3 regions of the Aquabacterium olei genome follow, and region 2 is predicted to be linked to each of the others. Evidence: predicted binding sites of a transcription regulator. Region 2 holds the regulator's gene; each other region holds the start of a gene.

Region 1 (4,572 bases), 670 kb from region 2:
CGCCTTGCGGCAGGAAAGCGTGGTCGCGGCCAAAGGCTTCGCGCGGCATGCAGTAGCCGCAGCGGAAGTTGCACCGGTCGGTCACGGAGATGCGCAGATCGCGCAGTGCGCGGCCTCGGGTGTCGGTCAGTGCACCGTTGACGGCGATGCCGGCCCGCTCACGCGGGGGCAGGGGCAGCACCCGGCCTGCATCCGGAGCGTCGGGCACAAGCGGGATGGTGCGGCGTGGGGCGACAAGCGGGTCTGGCAGACGCATGGCGCACATTGTGGCGCGGGTCAGGGTGACCCGGTATGCGCGGGCACAAGGCCGGACTTACTTAGGGGCTTCGATGCCTGGCGGACGCGCCACCATCGCGGGGGCCCGGCGGGCACCATCGAAGCGTTGCTGCCAGTAGCTCACGCGCATGTCTTCGACACGCACGGCACCGCCGGCGCGCGGGGAATGGATGAACTTGTTGTCACCGATGTAGATGCCGACGTGGGAGAAGGTGTGGCGCAGCGTGTTGAAGAAGACAAGGTCGCCGGGCTTCAGTTCGCTCTGCTGCACGGGGATCAGGTCGGGCGAGTTGGCCTGTTCGATGGCGCGGCGCGGCAGGATCAGGCCGACGCTGTTCTCGAAGACGTGGCGGGTGAAGCCGCTGCAGTCGAAGCCCTGCTCACGCGATTGGCCGCCGCGACGGTAGGGCACGCCGAGGAAGTTCATGGCCGAGAGGACGAGCTCGGATGCCATGTCGGAGGCCTTGCCGCGCATTTGCTGGGCGAAGTCGACCACCGGGCGGGTATTGGGCAGGAGCCCTCGGTCGGACAGGAAGCGGGAGACCGGGTCTTCGCTCTCGGTGCGCGCGGGCGCCGAGGCGGCCTGGGCAGGCGCCACGATGGACTGCGCGTGCGATGCAGGGGTCACTGTGAGCGAGGCCGTGACCGACACGAGCACCAGGGCGACGACGGTGGTCAGGGAAGCAAGGCGTTGCTTCAGCGCACGCAGACCCGGAGAGGAGCCGCCACCTGGGCGGATTTCAAAACGCATGGGGCGCAAGCGTAGGCAGGAAGACGCCGGACGTCAACCTTGGAAAGTCGGTGATAACGCGAGATTAGCACCGAATCTCCGTGCAACCCGGTTTTCACTGGCCGGAAAACCGGGGCGCCGAAGGGTCAGGTGCTCAGCGCAGCACGAGGCGCACGTCGATGTTGCCGCGGGTGGCATTGGAGTAGGGGCACACCTGATGGGCTGCATCGATCAGGGCCTGGGCCTCGGTCCTGTCCATGCCGGGCAGGGTGATGTTCAGCGTGACCTCGATGCCGAAGCCAGCCGGAATCGGCCCGATGCCGACGTCGGCAGTGATCTCGGTGCCCGCGGGCAGGGCCTTGCGCTGCTGCCCGGCGACGAAACCCATGGCGCCCAGGAAGCAGGCGGAGTACCCTGCGGCGAACAGCTGTTCCGGGTTGGTACCGTTGCCTTGTCCGCCCATTTCCTTGGGCCGGGCGAGGGCGACATCGAGATGACCGTCATCGCTCACGGAGCGACCGTCGCGACCACCGCTCGAGGTGGCGTGGGCGACGTAGAGAACTTTGTCGAGTGCCATGGATTTTCCTTTCAGGCAATTAAGTTGCGTGCAATGTATTTTGCGGTAAAGACGCTGTGGTATCACGCGTCGCCTTCATAACCCCCGGTGCCTACAGGGGTTCCGGCGGCAGGCCGTGCAGGCGCTGACGGAGCTTGCCCAACGTATCTTGCAGGGAGGCCACTTCATCTGGTGAAAGACCCATCCGGCACAGCAGCGTGCGGGGCACATCCTGTGCAGCGTGCTGGAGCGTGCGCCCGGCTTCTGTTGGCTCCACCAGAACGCGGCGTTCGTCAGCATGGTCACGCTGTCGGAGGATCAGGCCGGCGTTTGCCATGCGCTTGAGCAGCGGGGTCAGCGTGCCGGAATCGAGGTGCAGCGTGTGGCCGATCTGGTTGACGCTGAGACGCCCGTGCTCCCACAGCACCAGCATGACCAGGTACTGAGGGTAGGTCAGCCCGAGCGGGGACAGCAGCGGCTTGTAGAGTTTCGTCATGGCCAGCGAGCTGGCGTAGAGCGAGAAGCACAACTGGTTGTCGAGCGACAGCAGGGCGTCGGGTGCGGTGTCGGGTCGGGGCTCGGGCGGCGATGGGCGGGTCTCAGGCATGGCCGCATGGTAGACGCCCGCGGCAGGCGTGCTCAGTTGACGTGCAGCAAGGCGATGGTGCTGCGAGCTTTCTATCCTGAACGGTGCGCTGGCCGCAGCCCGGATGGCCGCGGCGTTCCAGCCGACACGTCACAAGGAGACATGCATGAATTCCGTGGAAGCCCCGCTGCGCGCGCAAGCTGGACTCGATGTCGACACCCTCGGCGAACTGAAGGCCCGCCTGCAGGCGCACCGGATGGATCTGCTGGGGCGGGAAGGGCAGCTGCGCGCACGCCTGGCGGCCGAAGATGCGGCCACCGCGAACACGTTCGTGGCCGGTGTCGAAGGCGGGGCTGCGGCAGAAGCCGATGACGAGGTGATCGCCATGCTGCACCACGATGACGCCGAACTCGCGGCCGTGGACGCTGCGCTGGCGCGCATGGCCGATGGCACCTATGGATGGTGTACCGGATGTGGTGAAGAGGTCGGGGTGGCCCGACTCAAGGCCCTGCCTCAGGCGGAACTCTGCATTGCCTGTCAGGACGTCGCGGAGCATCGCCGCGGGCACTGAGCGCCGCGGCGATGACGCCCGGATGGGTCAGGCGCTGAGTTGCTCGATGGCGTCGGTGAGTTCAAGCCACCGGGATTCCAGTGTTTCGATCTCGTCGCCCAGGGCCTTGAGCCGTTTGCCCTGTTCGGCCCGCTCGGCACCAGTGAGATCCGGGCCGCCGAGTGCTTCCGTCAGTTCCGTCTGCTCGCGGGCGGCATGGGCCAGGCGGTCGTCGATCTTCTTGAGCTCGGCTTTCAGCGGTTTGGCCTGCTCGGCCAGTCGCTGACGGGCCTGTGCTGCCGCTTTGCGGTCTTCCTTGCGGTTGGCCGGGGCTTCACCCGGAGCGATCGCCTTGTCAGCGTCGCGGGCTGCGCGCGCGGCCAGCGCGACCTCGCGTGCCTGCTCCTGCAGCCAGCGCTGGTAGTCGTCGAGGTCGCCGTCGAAGGTGCTGACACCGCCTCGCGTGACGAGCCAGAACTCGTCGCACACCTCGCGCAGCAGGGCCCGGTCGTGGCTGACCAGCATCACCGTGCCTTCGAACTCGTTGAGCGCGATGCTGAGCGCCTCGCGGGTGGTGAGGTCGAGGTGGTTGGTGGGTTCGTCGAGCAGCAGCAAGTTGGGGCGCTGCCAGACCACCAAGGCCAGCACCAGCCTGGCCTTCTCGCCTCCGCTGAACTGGCCGACGGGTTGCATGACCATGTCGCCCGTGAAGCGGAAGCGCCCCAGGAAGTCGCGCAGTTCCTGCTCGCGGGCCTGTGGGCTGACTTCCTTAGCCAGGCGGATCATGTGGGCGAGCGGGCCTTCGTCCGGCCGCAGGACGTCGAGTTCCTGCTGCGCGAAGTAGCCGATGCTCAGGCCTTTGCCTTCGGTGACGGTGCCGCCCACCGGCTGCAGCATGTGAGCCAGCGTCTTGACCAATGTGGACTTGCCCTGCCCGTTGGCGCCCAGGATGCCGATGCGTTGCGCCGGCAGCACCGAGCGGTTCACGCCCTGCACGATGGTCAGCGGGGTGTCGCCCTCCCTCGGGTAGCCACACTGCAGGTCTTTCATGACCAGCATCGGGTTGGGCAGGCTGGCCGGGGCCGGAAACTCGAACTCGAAGTCGCTGGCCGTGAGCACGGGGGCGAGCTTCTCCATCCGTTCCAGCGCCTTGACGCGGCTTTGCGCCTGGCGGGCCTTGGTGGCCTGGGCCTTGAATCGGTCGATGAACTTCTGCAGGTGGGCGATGCGGTCCTGCTGCTTTTCGAACGCAGCCTGGTGCTGCGTGAGCCGCTCGGCCCGCATGGCCTCGAACGCGGTGTAGCCGCCGGTGTAGCGGGTCAGGGTGCCGTCTTCGAGGTGCAACGTGACGCGGGTGATGGCGTCGAGAAACTCTCGGTCATGGCTGATGATGATCAGCGTGCCTTCGTAGCGCTGCAGCCAGCCTTCCAGCCAGACCAGCGCGTCGAGGTCCAGGTGGTTGGTGGGTTCGTCGAGCAGCAGCAGGCGGGCGGGACACATCAGCGCGCGGGCGAGCTGCAGCCGCATCCGCCAGCCACCGGAAAAGCTGTTGACGGGCGCCATGGTCTGCGCGAGCTGGAAGCCCAGGCCCAGCAGCAGCGCCTGGGCGCGGGCAGGTGCATCGAAGTGGCCGGCCTCGGCCAGCGCGGCGTGGGCCTCGGCCATGGCGTGGCCGTCGCCGCTGGCTTCGGCCTCGATCAGGGCCTGTCGCGCTGCCATCAGGCGGCCGTCGCCCTGCAGCACGAACTCGGTGGCCGGCTCGTCGGTTTCGGGCATGTTCTGCGCGACCTCGGCCATGCCGCCGGGCTGCAGCCAGCTGGGCGGGATCTCGACGTCGCCGGCATCGGGGTGGAGGCGCCCGGCCAGCAGCGAGA
Region 2 (4,572 bases):
TTTTCCGGCTCCTTCACGGGCGAAGGCACGCCCTTGAAGTAGGTCACCGGGCGCAGGCAGACGTACAGATCCAGTTCCTGGCGCAGGGCCACGTTCAGCGAGCGGATGCCACCACCGACCGGGGTCGTGAGCGGGCCCTTGATCGACACGACATAGTCCTTCAGGACCTGCAGCGTCTCTTCCGGCAGCCACACGTCGGGACCGTACACGCGGGTCGACTTCTCGCCGGCGTAGATCTCCATCCAGTGGATCTGACGCTGACCGCCGTAGGCTTTCGCGACCGCGGCATCGACCACCTTGATCATCACCGGCGTGATGTCGAAGCCGGTGCCATCGCCCTCGATGTAAGGAATGATCGGGTTGTTGGGAACATTGAGCGAGAAGTCCGGGTTGACCGTGATCTTCTGCCCACCTTCGGGCACCTTGATGTGCTGGTACATGTCGTGGTCTCCGCGTTTGGCGTGTCCGAGAAAAACATTGCCATGGATGTCGGCAAGGCGGAACGATTCTACGCCACCGGACAGTCAAATCTTATATAGGACTGACCAGATGGACAGCGGTCTGCCCAGGTGTTGGAATGACGTGTCAGGCGCACCAGGCACGCCATTGCGCCACCAGGTGATGCGACAGTCCCCATGCCGCCATCGCCGCGAGCAGCAAGCCCGATGCCCGGAGCGCCCAGCGCGGATCGATTGGTGCGCCATCAGCACCCGCGTTGGCACTGCTTGCGGCCGCCGCCGTGCCGTCGCGCTGCAGCCAGAGCACGGGCGCCGCGCCGGCCGGCGCGAGCCCGCCCACGCCGCTCGGTGATTGCGCGCTCTGCGCACGCCCCGTGAAGCGGCGGCGCAGCCATGCGAGCAAAGCCGGGGCAAACCAGACCCCTGCGGAACTGGCCACCGCGAACGACAGCATCACCAGGGAACCACCCCACGCGGACGGCGCCAGGACCGCCACCATCAGCGCGCCATACAACAGTCCGCAAGGCATCAGCGCCCACAGCATCCCGGCCAGCAGCACGGCTGCGCGCCGTGCGCTCGGCCGGCCGTCGCCAAGAGCCCCGGACGATGCGAACCGCCTGCGCAGACGGTGATAGAGGTCGATGCCGAACCGGTCGAGCCACGCCGGCACACGCCCCTTCCAGAGCAGCCAGAGGCCGAACAGCACCGCACCGAACTGGGCCATGACCCAGAACGGCTGAAGGATCGCAATTTCGCGCCCCCAGGATGCGACAAGCCCCGCGGAGGCGGCAGCCACGCCGCCCAGCAACGCGTAACCCAGGGCCCGGCCGACGAGTGCCAAACCGGGCAGCCCCTTCGGAAACGCGGCAGCACAGGGCGCGCCGCACATCACGGCACAGTGAGGCAGCCCGCCCAGTCCCATCAGGAAGGCGGAGATCAAGAGGCCAGACAGCATGTCGGCCCCTTCACGCAAGACGGGTCAGATGATTCGGGAGAATCGCTCGACCGCCTTGTCCATCTGCAGATGGCGGTCAAACACCATCGCGATCGCTCGCACGAAATACCAGCCGAGCGCCGTGACACGGACACCGTCGAACTCCACTTGCACCAACCCCGACTCCACGAGCGGTTCCAGCAGGCGCATCTCAGCCTCGAAGTATTGCCGGAAATCGACCAGGTAGGCGAGTTCAATGGATTCGAAGTCCACCCGGCCCTGGCACATGATGGCCATGATGACCGCACGCCTCACCAGGTCATCGCGCGAGAGCGTGAGGCCTCTCACGGTGGGCAATTCACCGCGGCGCAGCGCGTCGTAATACTCGGGCAGCGACTTGGCGTTCTGCATGTAGTGCGGTCCGACGCGGCCAATGGCAGAGACGCCCAGACCGATCACATCACAGTCGGGGTGGGTGCTGTAGCCCTGGAAGTTGCGGTGCAGGCGCCCCTGGCGACGGGCCACCGCCAGGCTGTCATCGTGCAGCGCAAAGTGGTCCATGCCGATGTAGTCGTAGCCCGCCGCACCAAAGCGGTCGATGGCCGAGGCGAGCATCCCGACCTTGTCGGCGCCCGCCGGCAGCGCAGCTGCGTCGATGCGACGTTGCGGCTTGAAGCGTTGCGGCAGGTGTGCGTAGGCATACACGGCCACACGGTCCGGACGGAGCCCGATCACCTGGTCCAGCGTGTGTGCAAAGCGCTCGGGCGTCTGCTTGGGCAGACCGTAGATCAGATCCATGTTGATGGAATCGAATCCCTCGGCGCGGGCCGCTTTCATCAGCTCGGCCACCATTTCATAGGGCTGGACCCGGTGGATGGCCTGCTGAACCAGCGGATCGAAGTCCTGAACACCAAGGCTCAAGCGGTTGAAACCCATGGCCGCCAGGCGCTTGAGTCGCGCGGCATCCACGGTGCGAGGGTCGACTTCGATGGCGTACTCGCCGCCCGGCACGAAACGGAAGGCGTCCTGCAGCATGGTGAGCAGGCCTTCCAGCTCGTCATCGCTGAGGAAGGTGGGGCTGCCGCCACCCAGGTGCAACTGCGACACGGCCTGACCGCGGCCAATCTGGTTGATCACCAATTGAACCTCGGAGCGAAGCGCTTCCAGGTACTCGGTGGCCCGACCATGGTGGCGCGTGATCACTTTGTTGCAGGCGCAGTAGTAGCAGACCGACTCGCAGAACGGGATGTGGACATACAGCGACAGCGGCACGGCACCGCCCGCCATGGCCCCCGCCCCTTCGCTGCGCTGGACGAGCGCCTGGCGGTGCTGGGTCGGCCCGAAGGCCTCCACAAACCGATCGGCCGTCGGGTACGAGGTGTAGCGTGGTCCGGACACGTCAAGTCGAGTCAGCACCTCGCTCGAGATGATGGGGGCGGGTTGAATGGTTATCATGGCCTGGTCGCTCATATACGGAGTCTGTGCCAAACTGGCAGTGCTGCGGGTTGATCTGCCTCAACCTCGAGTCCGGGGATCGGGCAACAATCAGGAAGACCTTGAGGTTCCTCATGTTGAATAACACCATCCCCGTCCTGGACCAGAGCAACACCGACGCATGCCGCTCTTCGAGCAAGGGCTCCACCAACGGTTCGTCGTGTGCAATGAAATACGAAGCATTCAAAGTTGCCTGCTCCAGCTGCAATCTGCGTGAGCTGTGCCTCCCTGTGGGGCTCAGCCAGCCGCAGCTGAGCCATCTGGACTCGCTCGTGGCCACGCGCAAGACCGTCAAGCGGGGCGACGCGTTGTTCCACACGGGCGATGCCTTCCGATCGGTCTATGCGGTGCGCACCGGCTTTTTCAAGACCCGCATCTCCTCCGAGGATGGGCGCGATCAGGTCACCGGCTTCCAGATGGCCGGCGAGTTGCTGGGCCTGGACGGTATCAGCACCGACCGCCATGCCTGTGACGCCATTGCGCTGGAAGATTCTCAGGTCTGCGTGATCCCGTATGCGCAGCTGGAAGACCTGTCGCGCGAGTTCTCGGATCTGCAGCACCAGTTCCACAAGATCATGAGCCGCGAAATCGTGCGTGACCACGGCGTCATGCTGCTGCTGGGCAGCATGCGCGCCGAAGAGCGGCTGGCCGCCTTCCTGCTCAACCTGACGCAGCGCCTGCATGCGCGTGGTTTTTCAGCCTCGGCGCTGGTGCTCCGCATGACGCGGGAAGAGATTGGCAGCTACTTGGGCCTCAAGCTCGAAACCGTGAGCCGCACGTTCTCGAAGTTTCAGGACGAAGGCCTGCTTGAGGTCAAGCAGCGCGACATCCGCATCACCGACGAAGCAGGCCTGCGCGCACTGGTCAACAGCGTGCGGTGCTGATTCCGCATCCCTGATGTGCCTTTGAATAAACCCGCCGCTGGCGGGTTTTTACTTTCGGCGGGGCGAAGCAGCAGAAGTCAGGGACGCGCTGCAGCGTGCCCATGGCGAGACCGCCGAACGCGCCGCTCGATCCGTCTGGCCCCGACCTCGTCATGGCGCATCAGCCAGTGCGACGCCGCCGTAGCCAGGGCAATCAAGGCCCAGAAGGCGAGGAACGTCAGGCTGTAGACGGTGTCGGCATCCGGATACCAGCTGCCGATCTGCAGCATGCCGGGATCCACCCAGGCAAACACCAGCATCTCCAGCAGCCCGGCGACCAAGAACGCGGGCCAGAGGATCTGGGCAGCGTGCAAGCTACGCTGTGTCATGCGGCACTCCTCTCACAGGAATAGGGACACGACCTGATGTTCCGCCAGTCGGGCGGGCTTGCCTGCGGGATTTACCCGCAGGCGGGGGCGCACTCAGCGCTCCGCGGGCTGGGTGCTGCCTTCAGCCGCATGGTTGCGCGCCTTCACCGCGGGCAACTCGTTCGTGGAAGACACCTGGCCTTTGGATGTGTCCAGCACCGGATCCACGTTCTTGACGGCGATGCCGACCGTGAACAAGGAGGCCACGACGACGGCCAGCGGCCCGCCGATCACCATCCACACGATCGGAAGCTTCCACCAGGGGGGCTGGGACACCGGCGCCGAAGGCTGCTCGGAGGCAAGGGCTTGTTCAGACATGAGGGTTCTCCGTGAAGGCCCGCTCAGCGCGGGACCATGAAAGTGGTTCGCTCGCGGATGTCGACCTGCGGGCGGTC
Region 3 (4,572 bases), 250 kb from region 2:
CGCTGGGCCGCATGCTGAACGCGGTGCGCGACAACCCGGAGCGCGTGCAGTTCATCGGGTATGACACGCAGCGCGTGCGCTACTTCGCCTTCATGATCGCGGGCTTCTTCGCCGGCATCGGCGGTGGGCTGTATGCGATCAACTTCGAGATCGTGACGGCCGAGGTGGTCGGGGCACATGCATCCGGCGCCTACCTGCTGTTCACTTTCCTGGGTGGGGCGCTGTTCTTCTTCGGCCCGATCATCGGTGGTGTGTTGATGGTGCTGGCGTCGGTGCTGATGTCGGAGCTGACCAAGGCCTGGCTGCTGTACCTCGGACTGATCTTCCTGTTCATGGTGATGTATGCGCCCGGCGGCATCGCGAGCCTGATCCTGATGAACGTGCGGGTGGCGGCCCATGGCCTGCTTCGCAAGCTGTGGACCTCGTACCTGGCGCTGGCCGGTACCGCGCTGGTCGCGATGACGGGCGTTGCGGTGATGGTCGAGATGATCTACCACCTGAAGCTCAATGAGGCCCTCGGCCCCGTGATGCGCTTTGCCGGTGCCGACATCGACACGCACGGCACGGATGCCTGGGTGGGCGCGGCGATGCTGGTGATCACCGGAGCCGGCCTCTTCGAGTTGACCCGGCGGCAGTTTGCGCGGCAGTGGGGACAGATTCAGGAAGAAATCGAACTGGCGCAGCGACGCGCAGAGGGCCACTGAGGATCACACGATGAGCCAAGTCTCCACATCGACGGCGCCGCTGGCGCTGGAACTGCGCGACGTCCGCAAGTCGTTCGGCAAGACCGAGATCATCCGGGGCGCCAACCTGGCCGTGGCGGCCGGGGAACGCGTGGCCCTGATCGGGCCGAACGGCGCGGGCAAGTCGACGCTGTTCAACCTGATCAGCGGCCGCATGGCCCCCACCAGTGGCGAGATCCTGCTCAATGGCCAGGCCATTCAGGGCCACGCGCCGTACGAGATCAACCGCCGCGGGCTCGCTCGCAGCTTCCAGGTTTCCAACCTCTTTCCGCGCCTGAGCGTGTTCGAGAACATCCGCTGTGCGGTGCTCTGGTCCATGGGCGAGCGTTATGCCTTCTGGCGCTTTCTGTCCAACCTCGCCGAGGTGAACCGCCGGGCCGAAGAGGTGCTCGACATGATCCGCCTGCGCCGCAAGCGTGACACCAGCGTGTCGTCGCTGACCTATGCGGAACAGCGTGCGCTCGAGGTCGGCGTGACGATTGCCGGTGGCGGGAACGTCATCCTGCTGGACGAGCCGACCGCTGGCATGAGCAAGTCGGAAACGGCGAACTTCGTGCGCATGATCCGCGAGGTGACGGAGGGCAAGACCTTGCTGACCGTGGAGCACGACATGGGCGTGGTGTTCGGTCTGGCCGACCGGATTGCCGTGCTGGTGTACGGCGAGGTGATTGCCTGCGACACGCCCGAGAAGGTGCGCGCCAACGAGCGCGTGAAGGAAGCCTACCTCGGCTCGGTGCTGGCCGAGAGCCAGGCCGCCGAAGCCCAAACCAGCGGAGCCTGACGCATGTTGCGCATCGAGAACCTGCATGCCTTCTACGGCAAGAGCCACATCCTGCACGGCGTGAACCTGGAGGTGCAACCCGGCGAAATCGTGAGCCTGCTGGGCCGCAACGGCTCCGGGCGGTCGACCACGATCAAGACCATCATGGGCCTGGTGGACGGCCATGGCAAGGTGGAGTGGAACGGAGAGAACCTGCTGGGCCACAAGACTTATGACATTGCCCGGCACGGCCTGGGCTACGTGCCCGAGAGCCGCGATGTGTTCCCCAAGCTGACGGTCGAGCAGAACCTGCTGCTGGGCCAGCAGTCGGGCCGCAAGAAGAGCCGCTGGAGCCTGGACGACATGTACCAGATGTTCCCGCGCCTGAAGGAGCGCCAGCACACCGAGGCCGGCGTGATGTCGGGCGGCGAGCAGCAGATGCTGACCCTGTGCCGCACGCTGATGGGCGACCCCGACCTGATCATGATCGACGAGCCGACCGAAGGGCTGGCGCCGAAGATCGTGGAACTGGTGGGCGAGTACCTCAAGGAGTTGCAGAAGCGCGGCCTGGCCGTGCTGCTGGTGGAGCAGAAGCTCACCATCGCGCTCGACATCTCGCAGCGCTGCTACGTGATGGGGCACGGCGAGGTCGTCTTCCATGGCACGCCCGATGAGCTGCGTGCCGACCAGTACGTGCGCAAGGAGTGGCTGGAGGTCTGAGACCCGCCCCCGCTTCTTCGTCCTGAAGCCCGATCCAGATCAAGCTCCGAAGCGCCGGAGCGGATCTGGATTTTTTTCTTGAACTGCTTCAAGGACGCTCGTTCTCTCCAGTCCGAACATGGCCTCGCTTGTAAGAGCGGACGCCGTGGATCCGGTCTCGCGCCGGTCCAGGGCAGCCATGTCGTGGGTCGCCCGAGGGTGGCCGTCAATACTGGAGAAAGCAACATGAGAATGCCTCAGTGGGCCGCCCTGGCTGCTGCCGCAGCTGTGCTGGCGATGACATCGGGCGCACAGGCCGAGGACGGCAAGGGGATCACCCAGCCGGAACTGAATTACCAGGCAGGTACGTCGCCGTTGGCCAACGAGCCGATGTACCAGAGCACCAACCCCAAAGCGCCGAAGATGACGCAGGCCGAGTTCGAGAAGGCCCGCAAGATCTACTTCGAGCGCTGCGCGGGCTGCCACGGCGTGCTGCGCAAGGGGGCCACGGGCAAGGCGCTGACGCCCGATGTGACGCTGCCCAAGGGCACGGACTACCTCAAGGTCTTCATTGCCTATGGCTCGCCGGCCGGCATGCCGAACTGGATGACTTCGGGCGAGATGAGCGAGGCCGACGTCGACCTGATGGCCCGCTACATCCAGCAGGACCCGCCCTTGCCGCCCGAGTACGGCATGGCCGAGATGAAGAAGACCTGGAAGGTCCTCGTCCCGCCGGAGAAGCGGCCGACGAAGAAGATGAACAATTTCAACATTGCCAACATCTTCTCGACCACACTGCGCGACACGGGTGAGGTGGCGCTGATCGACGGCGACACCAAGCAGATCATCAACATCGTCAAGACCGGCTACGCGGTGCACATCTCTCGCACTTCGGCCTCCGGTCGCTACCTGTTCGTGATCGGGCGTGATGCCAAGATCAACATGATCGACCTGTGGATGGAGAAGCCCGACAACGTGGCCGAAATCCGCGTGGGCCTCGAAGCCCGTTCGGTCGAAACGTCGAAGTACAAGGGCTACGAAGACAAGCTCGCCATCGCAGGCAGCTACTGGCCGCCCCAGTACACGATCATGAAGGGCGACACGCTGGAGCCGCTGCAGGTGGTGGGCACCCGCGGCATGACGGTCGACACGCAGGAATACCACCCGGAGCCGCGCGTGGCGTCCATCGTGGGCTCGCACTTCAAGCCGGAGTTCGTGGTCAACGTGAAGGAGACCGGCAAGACCTTGCTGGTGGACTACTCGGATGTGAAGGCGCTGAAGACCACCGAGATCGGCACTGCCCGCTTCCTGCACGACGGCGGTCTGGATTCGTCCAAGCGCTACTTCATGGTGGCGGCCAACCAGTCGAACAAGATTGCGGCCGTGGACCTCAAGGACGGCAAGCTCGCAGCCTTGATCGATGTCGGCAAGATCCCACACCCGGGGCGTGGCGCGAACTTCGTGCACCCGAAGTACGGCCCGGTTTGGTCGACCGGTCACCTGGGTGACGAGAGCATCGCGCTGATCGGCACCGACCCGAAGGGCCACAAGCAGTACGCGTGGAAGGTGGTCGACAACCTCAAGAGTCAGGGCGGCGGCTCGCTCTTCATCAAGAGCCACCCGAAGTCGCAGCATCTGTATGTCGACAACCCGCTGAACCCCGACCCCAACGTGTCGCAGTCGGTGGCCGTGTACGACATCAAGAACCTGGCCAAGGGCTACACCGTGCTGCCGATCGCCAAGTGGGCCGGCCTGAACGATGGCGGTGCTATGCGTGTGGTTCAGCCTGAATACAACAAGGCCGGTGACGAGGTCTGGTTCGCGGTCTGGTCGGCCAAGGACAAGCAGTCTGCCCTGGTGGTGGTGGACGACAAGACGCTGAAGCTCAAGACGGTGATCAAGGACCCGCGCCTGATCACGCCGACGGGGCACTTCAACGTGCACAACACGCAGCACGACGTGTACTGACCTCCACACCGAAAGGACCTCATCATGAAGAAGATGATCTGCATGCTGGCCGCATTCATGCTGGCTGGCGGGGCGGCCCACGCGGGCGCCGATGACACCTTGAACAAGACCGGCTGCATGGCCTGCCATGCGAAAGACAAGAAGCTGGTCGGGCCGTCGTTCAAGGACATTGCGGCCAAGTACAAGGGCGACAAGCAGGCCCCGGCCCGCCTTGCCGAGAAGGTGCGCAAGGGTGGGGCCGGGGCGTGGGGCCCGGTTCCCATGCCACCGCACGCGCCGGAGCGCCTCAACGACGCCGACCTCAAGGAAGTGGTCGCGTCAATCCTGGCGCAGTGAGCTTCACTGGCTCAGGAGGTGATCCATGTGGACAACCTTGATCCTGAGGGTGGCGCTGGCCGGGCT

What was found. Region 2 encodes FNR, which switches genes on or off when oxygen is low (the NO sensors DNR and NnrR bind a similar motif). Its sites were predicted from a motif close to TTGATNNNNATCAA; they were not measured.
Region 1: a site for FNR is predicted at 2,206-2,219, ahead of DEH84_RS09655 (TraR/DksA family transcriptional regulator). Genes of this name have one in related genera too.
Region 3: a site for FNR is predicted at 2,302-2,315, ahead of DEH84_RS05430 (nitrite reductase). Genes of this name have one in related genera too.

Annotation. Positions count from the first base shown of each region.
Region 1 is NZ_CP029210.1:2,133,048-2,137,619, reverse strand. It holds gene moaA (GTP 3',8-cyclase MoaA) at 1-256, opposite strand, end outside; gene DEH84_RS09670 (C40 family peptidase) at 314-1,027, opposite strand; gene DEH84_RS09665 (organic hydroperoxide resistance protein) at 1,161-1,583, opposite strand; gene DEH84_RS09660 (MarR family winged helix-turn-helix transcriptional regulator) at 1,675-2,169, opposite strand; gene DEH84_RS09655 (TraR/DksA family transcriptional regulator) at 2,315-2,719, shown strand; gene DEH84_RS09650 (ABC-F family ATP-binding cassette domain-containing protein) at 2,747-4,572, opposite strand, start outside.
Region 2 is NZ_CP029210.1:1,460,901-1,465,472, reverse strand. It holds gene icd (NADP-dependent isocitrate dehydrogenase) at 1-440, opposite strand, end outside; gene DEH84_RS06550 (sulfite exporter TauE/SafE family protein) at 586-1,413, opposite strand; gene hemN (oxygen-independent coproporphyrinogen III oxidase) at 1,438-2,847, opposite strand; gene fnr (fumarate/nitrate reduction transcriptional regulator Fnr) at 3,054-3,770, shown strand; gene DEH84_RS06535 (hypothetical protein) at 3,848-4,138, opposite strand; gene DEH84_RS06530 (nitrogen fixation protein FixH) at 4,232-4,495, opposite strand; gene ccoG (cytochrome c oxidase accessory protein CcoG) at 4,519-4,572, opposite strand, start outside.
Region 3 is NZ_CP029210.1:1,212,464-1,217,035, forward strand. It holds gene DEH84_RS05415 (branched-chain amino acid ABC transporter permease) at 1-704, shown strand, start outside; gene DEH84_RS05420 (ABC transporter ATP-binding protein) at 715-1,524, shown strand; gene DEH84_RS05425 (ABC transporter ATP-binding protein) at 1,528-2,223, shown strand; gene DEH84_RS05430 (nitrite reductase) at 2,449-4,170, shown strand; gene DEH84_RS05435 (c-type cytochrome) at 4,195-4,506, shown strand; gene DEH84_RS05440 (c-type cytochrome) at 4,532-4,572, shown strand, end outside.